DNA from 3 places in the Arthrobacter sp. UCD-GKA genome. Region 1 is predicted to be linked to each of the others. Evidence: predicted binding sites of a transcription regulator. Region 1 holds the regulator's gene; each other region holds the start of a gene.
What was found. The regulator LexA, encoded in region 1, represses DNA repair genes until DNA is damaged. The targets are predictions, from matches to a motif close to TCGAACANNTGTTCGA.
Positions count from the first base shown of each region.

Region 2: the regulator LexA is predicted to act here: its motif matches at 2,587-2,602, upstream of xsc (sulfoacetaldehyde acetyltransferase).
Region 3: the regulator LexA is predicted to act here: its motif matches at 1,735-1,750, upstream of BLJ79_RS10985 (LexA family protein).

Region 1 covers NZ_MOLR01000009.1:56,807-61,016, reverse strand. Annotated here, with positions in the region: gene BLJ79_RS16270 (ATP-dependent DNA helicase) at 1-1,520, shown strand, start outside; gene lexA (transcriptional repressor LexA) at 1,613-2,332, opposite strand; gene BLJ79_RS16260 (LysM peptidoglycan-binding domain-containing protein) at 2,617-3,018, shown strand; gene BLJ79_RS16255 (histidinol-phosphate transaminase) at 3,136-4,210, shown strand, end outside.
Region 2 covers NZ_MOLR01000005.1:278,180-282,389, forward strand. Annotated here, with positions in the region: gene BLJ79_RS10830 (cobaltochelatase CobT-related protein) at 1-604, opposite strand, end outside; gene BLJ79_RS10835 (AAA family ATPase) at 625-1,611, opposite strand; gene BLJ79_RS10840 (IclR family transcriptional regulator) at 1,617-2,456, opposite strand; gene xsc (sulfoacetaldehyde acetyltransferase) at 2,648-4,210, shown strand, end outside.
Region 3 covers NZ_MOLR01000005.1:318,074-322,283, reverse strand. Annotated here, with positions in the region: gene BLJ79_RS10995 (Y-family DNA polymerase) at 1-816, opposite strand, end outside; gene BLJ79_RS10990 (hypothetical protein) at 901-1,188, opposite strand; gene BLJ79_RS10985 (LexA family protein) at 1,296-1,682, opposite strand; gene BLJ79_RS10980 (cytochrome c biogenesis CcdA family protein) at 1,791-2,684, opposite strand; gene BLJ79_RS10975 (DsbA family protein) at 2,703-3,446, opposite strand; gene BLJ79_RS10970 (MerR family transcriptional regulator) at 3,686-4,210, opposite strand, start outside.

The sequences.
Region 1 (4,210 bases):
GGCAGTGGGCCGAGCAGACCGACACCGGGGACCGCGACGACCTGGCCCCGGGCGTCAGCGACAAGGCCTGGCGACAGGTCTCGGTCAGCGCGATGGACTGCCTGGGATCCCAAAAATGCCCCATGGCCTCCGAATGCTTCAGCGAACTGGCCCGCGCCCGCGCGGCCACCGCGGATGTCGTGATCACCAACCACGCGATGCTGGCCGTCTCGGCGTTCGAGGGACTGGCCGTGCTGCCGGACTTCGACACCGTCATCATCGACGAGGCCCACGAGCTGCAGGACCGCGTGACCTCCTCGGTGACCCGGCCCCTGTCGGTGGCCATGGTCCAGACCGCTGCCTCGGCGGCGCGCAAGCACTGCTCGGTGAGCGTGGATTCGCTGAACCAGGGGGCCAAGGCGCTGCAGCGCGCCCTGGAGGGCGTCCCCACCGGGCTGATGGCCCGCGGATTGAACGAGGACCAGCAGGCGGCGATCAACCAGATCGCCGAGGCCGCACGCGTGGTCCTGTCCGATTCAAAGCCCGAGGCCAACGCCCCCGCCGACGGCGGGCGCCAGATGGCCCGCTCGCAGGTCATGTACCTGGTGGAGCAGTGCAGCAAGATGCTTGAAATGACTGAGGAGCGCGAGGTCATCTGGGCCTCGCGTCCCGGGCACTTCAGCCCGGGGGAGGGCTACGTCCAACCCGACGAGTCAAGCCAGCCGACCCTGAACGTCGCCCCGCTCTCGGTCGCGGGCAAGCTGCGCGAGGGGCTCTTCGACGGGCGCACGGTGATCCTCACCAGTGCAACCCTGGCCATCGGGGCGGCCTTCGAGCCCGTGGCGGGCACCCTGGGCCTCGTGGGCGAGGGGGCGCCGACCTGGAACGGCGTGGACGTGGGAAGCCCCTTCGACTATCCCAAGCAAGGCATCCTGTACGTCGCCAAGCACCTGCCCAAGCCCGGGCGCCAGATGTCCCAGGAAACCCTGTCCGAGATCGAGGACCTGATCAAGGCCTCCGGCGGTGGGGCGCTGGCGCTGTTCACCTCGCGCCGTGCCGCGGAAGAAGCGGCGGAGATCCTGCGGGCACGCCTGGACATCCCGATCCTGTGTCAGGGCGAGTCCAGCATGAAGGCCCTGGTGGACCAGTTTTCCGCCGAACCCGACACCTGCCTCTTTGGCACGATGACGCTCTGGCAGGGCGTGGATGTGCCGGGCAACGCCTGCCGGCTGGTCATCATCGACAAGATCCCGTTCCCGCGGCCCGACGACCCGCTGTCCTCGGCCCGCAGCCGCGACGTGGCCAAGCACGGCGGCAACGGCTTCATGGCCGTGGCCGCGAGCCACGCCGCGGTGCGGCTCGCGCAGGGCGCCGGTCGACTGATCCGTTCGGTCAACGACAAGGGCGTGGTGGCCGTGCTGGATTCGCGCCTGGCCACCGAGCGCTACGGCACGTTCCTGCGTGCCTCGCTGCCGCCCCTGTGGGCCACGCCCGACAAGGCGACGGTGATTTCCGCACTCGAGCGCCTGAGCGAAGGCTAGGACGTCCTGTCCCGTGGGTTCACGGGAAACACGTGAGGACCGGTCATTTGACCGGTCCTCACGTGTTTGCGGGGGATGAATGTTGGTGCGGCCTAGACCGAACGCATGACCGATACGACCTTGCCCATGACGGTTGCGGCGTCACCGAGGATGGGTTCGTAGCGGGAGTTCTGCGGCAGCAGCCAGGTGTGCCCGTCACGCTGCCGGAAGGTCTTCACCGTGGCTTCGTCCTCGAGCAGTGCCGCGACGATGTCGCCGTTGTTTGCGGTCTGCTGGCGTCGCACGACCACCCAGTCGCCGTCGCAAATGGCGGCGTCGATCATCGAGTCTCCGCTGACCTTCAGCATGAAGAGCTCGCCGTGTCCCACCAGTTGGCGCGGCAGGGCGAAGACGTCCTCGACCGCCTGGTCGGCCAGGATAGGTCCGCCGGCGGCAATGCGCCCCACCAGGGGAACCATGGCGGTGTCCGCGGAGGTGGTCAGCTCCGAGACGCTCATCCCGTTGGCTGCCCTCAGATCCGACTGGCCCTCCACCACTTCGAGCTTGCTCTCGCTCTTGAGCTGCAGGGGAAGCAGGATCTCCATGGCCCGCGGACGGCGCGGGTCGCGGCGGATGTAGCCGAGCTTCTCGAGCTGGCTCAGCTGGTGGGTCACGCTTGAGAGGCTGGCCAATCCCACGGCGTCCCCGATTTCCCGCATCGATGGCGGGTAGCCATTGGTGCTCACGGAGCGCTGGATGGTCTCAAGAACCTTCTTCTGACGGATGGTCAGGCTCTTCGCGTCGCGTCGAGGGGTTCGTTGTTCGGTCGTCATTGTCAATGCCTCATCCCGATCGTCGCCGGTTGCCCGCGCGTGCCGCAAATTGTCGGTGGGAACTGATGTAGTCAATACATCGCTCCACTACCCCCATCTTAGTAGACAAAGACACTACTTTCAAAGATTTGTTCGAACAGATCTGGACACGTGTCGTCCAAAGGTGCTAGAAATAAGATGCGCACTACGAACACACGTTCGAAAGATGCGTTCGAATAACCGTCATCTGTTCGAATGGGCCACCGGGTCCGTACGGCAAATGAATACAGAGGAAAGGCAACGACATGGCAAACACTGCTTTCTCGGCCCCGCTCCACCTTGTAACGTCCGACTACACCCCGGCACCGCAATCCGCACTGGCCTCGCGGCCCGAGCTGGCGCCACTGCGGCTCACTCGCCGCGGAAAATTCGTGCTGATTGCACTGCCCATCTTCCTGGTCAGCGCGGCGGTGCTCATGCTCCTGGGCCTGTTCCAGTCCCCGGCCAATGCCTCGGTCGACACCCCGCTGGGCGTCGAAGCGGTCACCGTCACCGTCATCGAGGGCGACACGTTGTGGGGGATCGCCAGGGAGTTCGCCCCGCAGCTCGAGCCCCGCGAAGCCGTTCGGCAGATCGGCGACCTGAACAACCTCAACAGCTCCGTGCTGCATCCCGGGGCGGAAATTTTCGTCCCCACCGGAAGCTAGGGCCAGAGCCCTCCGGGCGCGCCGCTCGATGCCGCGCCCCACCATTGCTAACCGTTTATTACCCCTGGCACCGGTGAAGATTCCAAGGTCACCGCGCCGCCGCCGTAGACTTGAGCCGTGAATGAACGGCTAAATCGCCTGGCAAATCTGCCCCTGCGAGAGAATCTTCAAGGTCTTGAACCTTACGGCGCACCCCAAATCGACGTACCCATCCAGTTGAACGTCAACGAAAACACCCATCCGCTTCCCCCGGAAGTGCATCGCGCCATCGTCGAAGAAGTCTCAGCAGCAGCCATGGGACTGAACCGCTACCCGGACCGCGAGTTCACCGAATTGCGCGAACGTCTCGCCGCCTACCTGGGCCACGGCCTGGAAGCCGACAACGTTTGGGCAGCCAACGGCTCCAACGAGGTTCTCCAACAGGTCATGCAGGCCTTCGGCGGACCCGGGCGCACGGTGATGGGTTTCCCTCCCACCTACTCGATGTACCCGTTGCTGGCCTCCGGGACCGACACCGCCTACCTGGCCGGTGTCCGCTCGGCGGACTACGGGCTCTCGGCCATCGACGCCGCGGCACAGGTCCGTGAGGCGGCGCCGAACATTATCTTGCTCTGCTCGCCGAACAACCCGACCGGCACCGCGCTGGGCCTGGATGTCGTCGAAGCGGTCTACGAAGCCGGCGCGGCAAGCAACGCCATCGTGATCGTTGACGAGGCGTACGCGGAATTCGCCCACAACGGAACCCCGTCGGCGCTGTCCCTGCTGCCGGGACGCGAGCGGCTCATCGTTTCACGGACCATGTCCAAGGCGTTCGCCCTGGCCGGCGCCCGCCTGGGCTACCTGGCCGCGGCTCCGGAAGTCACCGACGCGATCCGCCTGGTCCGCCTGCCGTACCACCTTTCGGCAGTCACCCAGGCCACCGCCAATGCCGCGCTGAAGCACGTCGATGCCCTGCTGGCCAACGTTGAGGACATCAAGATCCAGCGTGACAGGATCGTCAACGAGCTCACCCGCATGGGCCTGCACCCTGCCTCCAGCGACTCCAACTTCGTGTTCTTCGGCGGGATCAAGGACACCAAGGCCATCTGGAACGGGCTGCTTGAGGCCGGGGTCATCATCCGCGACGTCGGGATTCCGGGCCACCTGCGGGTCACCGCGGGCACCGAAGCGGAAACCACCGCGTTCCTTGTCC
Region 2 (4,210 bases), on a different contig from region 1:
TCTCCAGCGCCGGCGGGGCGAAATCGGCCTGGCTGAGCTTGTTCCGGCGCAGGGCGGGAAGCAACGGGCCCAGCACCGGGGACAGGTTCGCGCGGGTCGCCTCGATCATGTCCTCGGATTCCTCGACGACCGGCTCGGCGGTGATCCGCGAGCGGGTGACCTGTAGGATCGTGTACAGCAGCATGCCCAGCGAGGTTTCGGCCAGGCCCGAGGCCAGGTATTCCTTGGACCATGCCTCGTGCCGGGCCCGCAGGTTGGAAACCACCCCGGGCAGGGTGGCCAGGGATTCGCAGCGGAATTGCTCGAGCACCTCGAAGACCAGTCGGGCGCTGGGATTCTCGGGCAGCAGGGCCAGATGCGCGGCGGTGTCCGAATGCAGGGTGCGCAGCGCCATCCCGTCGCTGGCGCCGCGGAAGGACTCGAACGCCGCGCCGGGGGAGGGCGGGTAGAGGTGCGGCGCGTTGAACGGCAGCACCGCGGTGCCGCGGTAGGGCCGGGAGCCAAGCAGCTCCAGATGCCGGTCGGCGCCCAGCGCGCGCAGGGACGCGGCGCACAGCTGGCGGATTTCCTGGGCGCGGCGTTCGGCGATTCCCGTGCTGTCCATGGCGTTGCGGCCGGCCTCCGCTAGGCCCCGGCCGGAACGAGCGCGTAGGACTCGTCGAGCTCGGTGGCCATGACGCGCTGGTAGTACTCGGAGATGATGAAGCGCTCGGCCTCGTCGCACTTGTTGATGAAGGAGAGCCGGAAGGCCAGCGCGGGATCGCGGAAGATGGAGATGTTCTCCGCCCAGGTGATCACGGTGCGCGGGGACATCAGGGTGGAGATGTCCCCGGCGGCAAAGCCGTCGCGGGTGAGGTTGGCGACCTGCACCATGGAGCGGATCAGGTCCGTTCCGGAGGGCTGCTGTGCCAGGTCCGGGACGCGGGCGGCAACGATGTCCACCTCGTCGGCCACCGGCAGGTAGTCCAGGGCCGCAACGATGTTCCAGCGGTCCAGTTGGGCGTGGTTCAACCGCTGCACCCCGTGGTACAGCCCGTTGAGGTTGCCCAGCCCGACGGTGTTGGCGGTGGCGAAGAGCCGGAAATGCGGGTGCGGGCGGATGACGCGGTTTTGGTCCGGCAGCGTGAAGCCGCCGTCGCGCTCCAGCAGCCGCTGGATGACGAACATGACATCGGGGCGCCCGGCATCGTATTCGTCGAAGACCAGGGCCATCGGCTGGACCATCGCCCAGGGCACCACTCCCTCCTGGAACCGCGTGGCCGGTGCCCCGTCCCGGATCACGACGGTGTCCTTGCCGACCAAATCCAGGCGGCTGATGTGGCCATCCAGGTTCACGCGCATCAGCGGCCAGTTCAGCCGGGCGGCGACCTGCTCGATGTGGGTGGATTTTCCGGTGCCGTGCAACCCCTGGACCATCACCCGGCTGTTGTGGGTGAACCCGGCCAGGATCGCCAGGGTGACGTCGGCGTTGAACCTGTAAGCCGGGTCGATGGGCGGGACGTGCTCGGTGGCCTCGAGGAACCGCGGCACGCGCAGCTCGCTGTCGATGCCGAATATCTCACGGACCGAAACCAGCTCCTGGGCCGCGAGCTCGGGTGTTTGGTGGTTCATCCGGATCACCACCCTGCCGCGATCGGCTCGGACTCGGGGGAGCCCAGATCCGCGTGGTCCTCGATGCGGGCGATGCTCTCGGCGGCCTGGCGCAGGGCCGGCAGCAAGGTGAGCAGGTCCGCGGAGCTCTTGCGCATCATCGGTGCCTGCACCGCGACGCAGAGGTTGGAACGGCCGGCGGGGTTGGGAACCAGCACGGCCAGGCAGACCAGCCCGTCCAGGAATTCCTGGCGGTCCTCGGCGTAGCCGTTGCGCCGGATCTGGGTCAGTTCGGCCTCGATCTGGGCCTTGTCGGTGAGCGTGTGCGCGGTGAAGCGCTGCAGCTTCCCGGTGGCCAGCACGCGTTCGCGCTGCGTGGGACCGAACTGGGAGAGGATCAGCTTTCCGCTGGCGGAGCAGTGCACCGGCACCCGGGAACCGGGGCCGAGGTGGACGCGCAGTGGTTCGTTGGTCTCGACGCGGTCCAGGTAGATGACCTCGTTGCCGGACAGTGCCGTGATGTTGCAGCTTTCGCCGATCTCGTCGACCAGTCCGCGCAGGATGGCGTGCCGGGTGCCGTGCCGGGTGTCGTTGAGCAGCACGTCCTCGGCCATGCGGCGCATGCGCGAACCGGTGCCGTAATGCCGGCCGTCGGACTGGCGGGTCAGCAGGTTGGCGCCCTCGAGCTGTTGCAGCATGCGGTGCAGGGTCGGCTTGGGGAGCCCCGTCTGGTCCACCAGGGATTGCAGGGTGAAGAGCTGGTCGCGGGTGGTGATCAGCTCCAGCAGTGCGAAGAGGCGCAGGGCCGGTGTTTCGCCCTGGACGGCACCCGCGGGCCCGAGATCCGGTTCCGTGAGATTTTCCATGATCGATCCAATCATCCGTTGTGCGAAGTTTCATTAAATCGTATCAGCACGAAGAATAAATGGAATAGGGGCTTGACGGATGTGAGCTGGGTCGCATAGCTTTGTGAGTAATCCCGTTTATGGGAGCAGTTCGAATCATTTTTTGAGACTTTGCGTGATTGCGACGTCTTGATCCACGAAGGAGACTTGTAATGACTGAAAAGGCCACATCCCGCGAGGTCGTCAAGGGCGCGCAGAAGATGACGTCGTCGGAAGCCTTCGTTGAGACGCTGGTGTCCAACGACGTCACCGATATCTTCGGCATCATGGGCTCTGCCTTCATGGACGCCATGGACATCTTCGCCCCCGCCGGCATCCGCCTGGTTCCGGTCGTCCACGAACAGGGCGCCGCCCACATGGCCGACGGCTATGCACGTGCCTCCGGCCGCCACGGCGTGGTCATTGGCCAGAACGGCCCGGGCATCTCCAACTGCGTCACCGGCATCGCCGCCGCCTACTGGGCCCACAGCCCGGTCGTGATCATCACCCCGGAAGCCGGAACCAACACCATCGGCCTGGGCGGATTCCAGGAAGCCAACCAGCTGCCGATGTTCCAGGAGTTCACCAAGTACCAGGGACACGTGACTCACCCGAACCGCATGGCCGAATTCACCGCCCGCTGCTTCGACCGCGCGATGAGCGAAAATGGCCCGACCCAGCTGAACATCCCGCGCGACTACTTCTACGGCGAATCCATCACCGAGATCCCGGCCCCGCGCCGCGTGGACCGCGGTGCCGGCGGCACCAAGTCCCTCGATGAGGCCATCGAGCTGCTCAAGACCGCTAAGAACCCGGTCATCGTTTCCGGTGGCGGCGTGGTCATGGCAGACGGCGTCGAGGAAGCCAAGGCCCTGGCCGAGCGCCTGGGCGCACCGGTGGTCAACAGCTACCAGCACAACGACTCCTTCCCCGCCAGCCACCCGCTCTGGGCCGGCCCGCTGGGCTACCAGGGCTCCAAGGCCGGCATGAAGCTGATCTCCGAGGCCGACGTCGTCATCGCCCTGGGCACCCGGCTTGGCCCGTTCGGGACCCTGCCGCAGTACGGCCAGGCCTACTGGCCCACCGAGGCCAAGATCATCCAGATCGATGCGGACCACACCAAGCTCGGACTGGTCAAGAAGATCTCCGTGGGCATCACCGGCGACGCCAAGGCCGTGGCCATCGAACTGGTCAAGCGACTCGAGGGCACCGAGCTCGCCTCGGACGCCACCAAGGCCGAGCGCGCCGCGAACATCAAGGCCGAGAAGGACGCCTGGGAGCAGGAGCTCTCCGGGTGGACCCACGAGAAGGACGAGTACTCCCTCGACGTCATCGAGGAGGCCAAGGGTGAGGAGGGCAACTGGCTGCACCCGCGCCAGGTGCTGCGCGAACTGGAAAACGCCATGCCGGAAGACGTCATGATCTCCACCGACATCGGCAACATCAACTCCGTGGCCCACAGCTACCTGCGCTTCGAAAAGCCGCGCAGCTTCTTCGCACCGATGTCCTTCGGCAACTGCGGCTACGCGCTACCGACCATCATCGGTGCCAAGGCCGCGGCCCCGCACCGCCCGGCCATTGCCTACGCCGGCGACGGCGCCTGGGCCATGAGCATGGGCGAGGTGCTCACCGCGGTCCGCCACGACCTGCCGGTCACCGCGGTCGTCTTCCGCAACCGCCAATGGGGCGCCGAGAAGAAGAACCAGGTCGAGTTCTACAACCGCCGCTTCATCGCC
Region 3 (4,210 bases), on a different contig from region 1:
ATAGATGGACATGACCTCGACCATGTCCTCGATGGTTGTCACCGGGTTGGAGAAGGACCGCGAGTACATGATCTGTTGCTTGTCGGCGCGTTCCTCGTTGTGGGGAATGCACGGGGTCCCGTTCAGCTCAAGGACCGTGCGCTGGAGCACCACGGAGAACTTCTTGCGGATGTCGGTCACGTCGGCCGCCTTGAGGTCGGCGATGGTGGAGAYGCCCATGCCCGACAGCCTTGCTCCGGTGCGGGCCCCGACACCCCACAGGTCGGTGACGGGAACCCTGGACTGGATGTCCCCAACCACATGCGGGTCCATGGAATCCAAGGAGCACACACCTTCCAGGTGCGCATTGCGCTTGGCGACGTGGTTGGCGAACTTGGCCAGGGTCTTGGTCGGTGCCACGCCCACGCAGACCGGGACCCCGACGCTGCGGCCGACCGCGGAACGGATGCGAGTGGCCAGTTCGCCGAGTTGTCCGGGGTTCCCCTGGACGCCGATGAAGGACTCGTCGATGGAGTAGACCTCCTGCCAGGTGCCAAAGCGCGAGAGCACCTCCATGACCCGGGCGCTCATGTCCCCGTAAAGTTCGTAGTTGCTCGAGCGCACGGCCATGCCGTGGCTTTGGATGAACTGCTTGACCTTGAAGAAGGGTGCGCCGGTGGTGATCCCCAGGTCCTTGGCCTCCTGCGAGCGCGCCACCACGCAGCCGTCGTTGTTGGACAGGACGACCACGGGCCTGCCGATGAGCTTCGGGTCGAAGACCCGCTCGCAGGACACGTAGAAGTTGTTCACGTCCACCAGCGCGATCCGCTCCGTCATGGCGTCTCCTCCGGGTGGCGCAGCCGCAAACCGGCGGCCGGGGACGTGCGCGGTTCCGCAAGCAGGACGCTCAAGTTCCCTGGTTCAGAGCGGCCGCCCGTAGGGATAGTCCACCCACTGCCCGGTTCCCTCCTCGGGGCATTGCTGCTCGGCACCGTGGCGCACGCACCATGCGTCGGCGGGGTAGCGCCACCCTTGAAGCGCGGTGTCGATCTTGACGTCTTGTTCTTCCCGGCCATCGGCGAATCGTGCATCGTACTGGATGCTCCTGTACCGGGTCCTGGGCCAGTGGCGCCGGCGCTTCCAGGTGGCACTGGCTCGAACGGCGACGGGCAGCTCGGCGTTTTCATCCCGTTCCTGCTGTGGTTTCATGCGGGGAGGTCCTCGTGTCGATGGCCGGTGTTCCCAGGTGCGGCGCTTTTCGTTCCCGGGCTTGCCGCAGCACCGGCGGTTCCTGCATAAAGATGCTGTTCCGGAGTTTACACATGGTGCAGGCAGCGGGTGACGACGCCCCAGATGGTGGTTTCCTCGGTGATCGCCTCGGCCCGCTCCACCGGTTGCTCGTCGCTGGACAGGACCATGGCGCCCCGGCGGGACACAAGCCGTCGGATGACCAGTTCCCCGTCCTGGACGGCGATGACCACCGAACCGTCGCGCGGGGCCACTGCGCGGTCCACGATGACCTCGTCGCCGTGGCTGATCCCGGATGATGCCATCGAGTTGCCCGAAACCCGCATGAGGAAGGTCGAGGTCCGGTCCCTGATCAGCAGGCGGTTCAAGTCGATTCCGCCGCCATAGTAGTCCCGCGCCGGGGAAGGGAAGCCCATGGCTTCCACCGCGCCGACCGGCCCCTGGGATTCCGGCATCGGGGCGGGTGGCTGCGGCAGGTCCATACCAAACATGAGCCCCCGACTTTCATAGAACATAGATTCGATGCCAAGCCTACCAGCGGAGACCGCGGGTGCGGGGTCCGGCTACCGTTTTTCGGAGACGTTCGCTTCCCGTGGCATCTGGTCGGATGCGGGGTCCTCCGCTGGTGCAGCCGGTGCTATGCCCGCGGTGCGGCGCACGGCCGCGCGGAGCCACCAGGCCAGAAGCAAGGCGCAGACCAGGGCGGTCCAGGCCCACGATGGAACCACCGCATCCAGTTGCCGTCCCAGGTTTTCGACCGCAGCAACCACACGCGGGGGCAACAGCTCGGGGACGGCCGCCATGCCGTTGGTGAAGATCATCAGCCACCCAACGGCCGCGGTGATTGCTCCCATCAGCAGCGCGGTCGTGTGCAGGCGCAACCTTCCCACTTTGAGCCGGCGGCCCCGCAGCCAGCGCACGGAGCGGTGGCCGAGCCTGCGGATCACCATCGCGATGAGCATGATCGGCAGGACCATCCCCACCCCGTAGAGCCCCAGCAGCGCYCCGCCGCGGGCCGGGCTCGCGGAGGTCAGCGCCAGCGTGAGGATCGCGCCCAGCACCGGGCCGGTGCAGAAGCCCGCCACCCCGGATACCGCGCCGAGGGCAAAGGTGCCGGCCAGCGAGCCGGCCACGGGCCGGGGCTTGCCCGGGAGGAACCGGGCGAAATCGATGCCGCCGCCAAGTGCGGTCAACACGCCCAGGGCAATGAGCACCCACCCGGCACCGCTGAGCAGGAGCCCGCGGTCCAGGACGATGGTTGCACCCAGCCACCCCAGTCCCAGGCCGAGCGGGACCAGGGTGAGGAGCAATCCGGCCAGGAAGACGGAGCCCAGGCTCAGCMGCCTGGCACGGGAGGTGGAGATGGTGGCAAAGAGCGCAGGCAGCAGCAAGGCGTTGCAGGGGCTGAAGACCCCCAGCATTCCGCCGACCAGTGCGTATCCGAGCCCGATGTCCACCGGTTTCCCCCTCCGGCCCTAGCGGGCCAGTTCCTCGTCAATGGTTTGCACGAAGACTTCCAGCGGCTGGGCGCCGATCAGCGGGCGTCCGTTGACGATGAAGGTCGGGGTTCCGGTGACTCCCAGGGCGCCGGCCTCGTCGTGGTTCTTCTGCACCAGGGCCGCGGTGTCGGCGTGCGCTGCGTCCGCGGTGAACTGCTTGGCGTCGACCCCGATGCGTTCGGCCAGTGCCGCGATGCCCTTGGCGGAGTAGTCGGCATCCTTGGCGGTGGCACCCTTGGCGAAGATCGCGTCGTGGAATTCCTGGTACTTGCCCTGCTTGCCGGCCGCAACGGCCAGCTCGGCGCTTTGCCGCGAGTTTTCGCCGAAGAACATGATGTCGCGGTACTCGATGCGCAGCTGTCCCCCGGCGACATAGCTGTCCAGGATGGTCGGCAACGATTCGGAAGCCCACTTGGCGCAGTAGCCGCATTGGTAGTCGGAATAGGTGACCATGACAACCGGTGCGTCGAGTTCGCCGACCGCCGTGGGGTCGTTGGCATCGCGCCGCTCCACGTTGATCCGTTGCTGGGATTCCGAGGGTGCTGGCTGGCTCGGGCCCGGGCTTTCCTGGGTCGCCGCGGCCGCCGGGGACGGGGCTGCCTCCCCGGGTGCGGCAATTTGCAGGCCAATCACGATGCCCAATCCGAGGGCCACCGGAATCGGGAGAATCCAGAACCACGGCAGTTTTGCCTTGGTTGGTGCTGCAGGGGATTCCGTCATGTCCGAGACACCGGTTCCTTCCCGGTTGGGCCCTCGTGCCCCCGTGGCGCTTCGGCGTCCCCACGGGGAGGGGAAGGCCGGTTGGCGCGGAGGCTGGGCGGGGGTGTTTTCCTCCCTTGAACGTATCGAAGTGAAGTGCGGTTGGCGAATTGGCGTCGGGGCACCGCCGCGGAGGCCGGCATATCTGCATGCGGCCCGCCGCGGCGGCTCCCCCTGCATCGAACGGCCTAGGCTTGCTCCTACGCGTAGGGCCAGGCCACCGTCATATCCGCCGGTTCGTCGGCCCACGGCAGCACATGCCAGATTTCGTGCGGTGGTCCCACCATGGTGGCACCGGCCTCCTCGACCCAGCTGCAGGTCTGGTCATAGGCCGCCAGGATCGCCGGGAAGGCCGTCTCGGCACCGGAGACACGGATGCTGGCGTAGCGGCCTCCGGCCAGTCGGTAGCTGCGCACCGGTGCGTCGTTGGCGCCGGCGGCGAGTCTGTCCACCGGAAGGCACACTTCCAGCGGCCCGTCGGAGTCCGGGGTGATTTCCTGGTGGAAGATGCCAAACGGGTCGCCGGTGACGGCCAGCCCTTCGGCATCGGCGAAGGCCTGCAGTTGTTCCAGGCTTTGCTTCATCCCGGTGTCAAGGCCGTCGACGAAGGTGTGCAGCATGATGGAGACCAGGCGTCGCTCTGGTTCCAGCACGGTATTGACGTTATCCATGTCCTGTCCTTTGAGGTGCGCCCGCACGGCGGCGAGCAGGGTGGAAGTCGATTC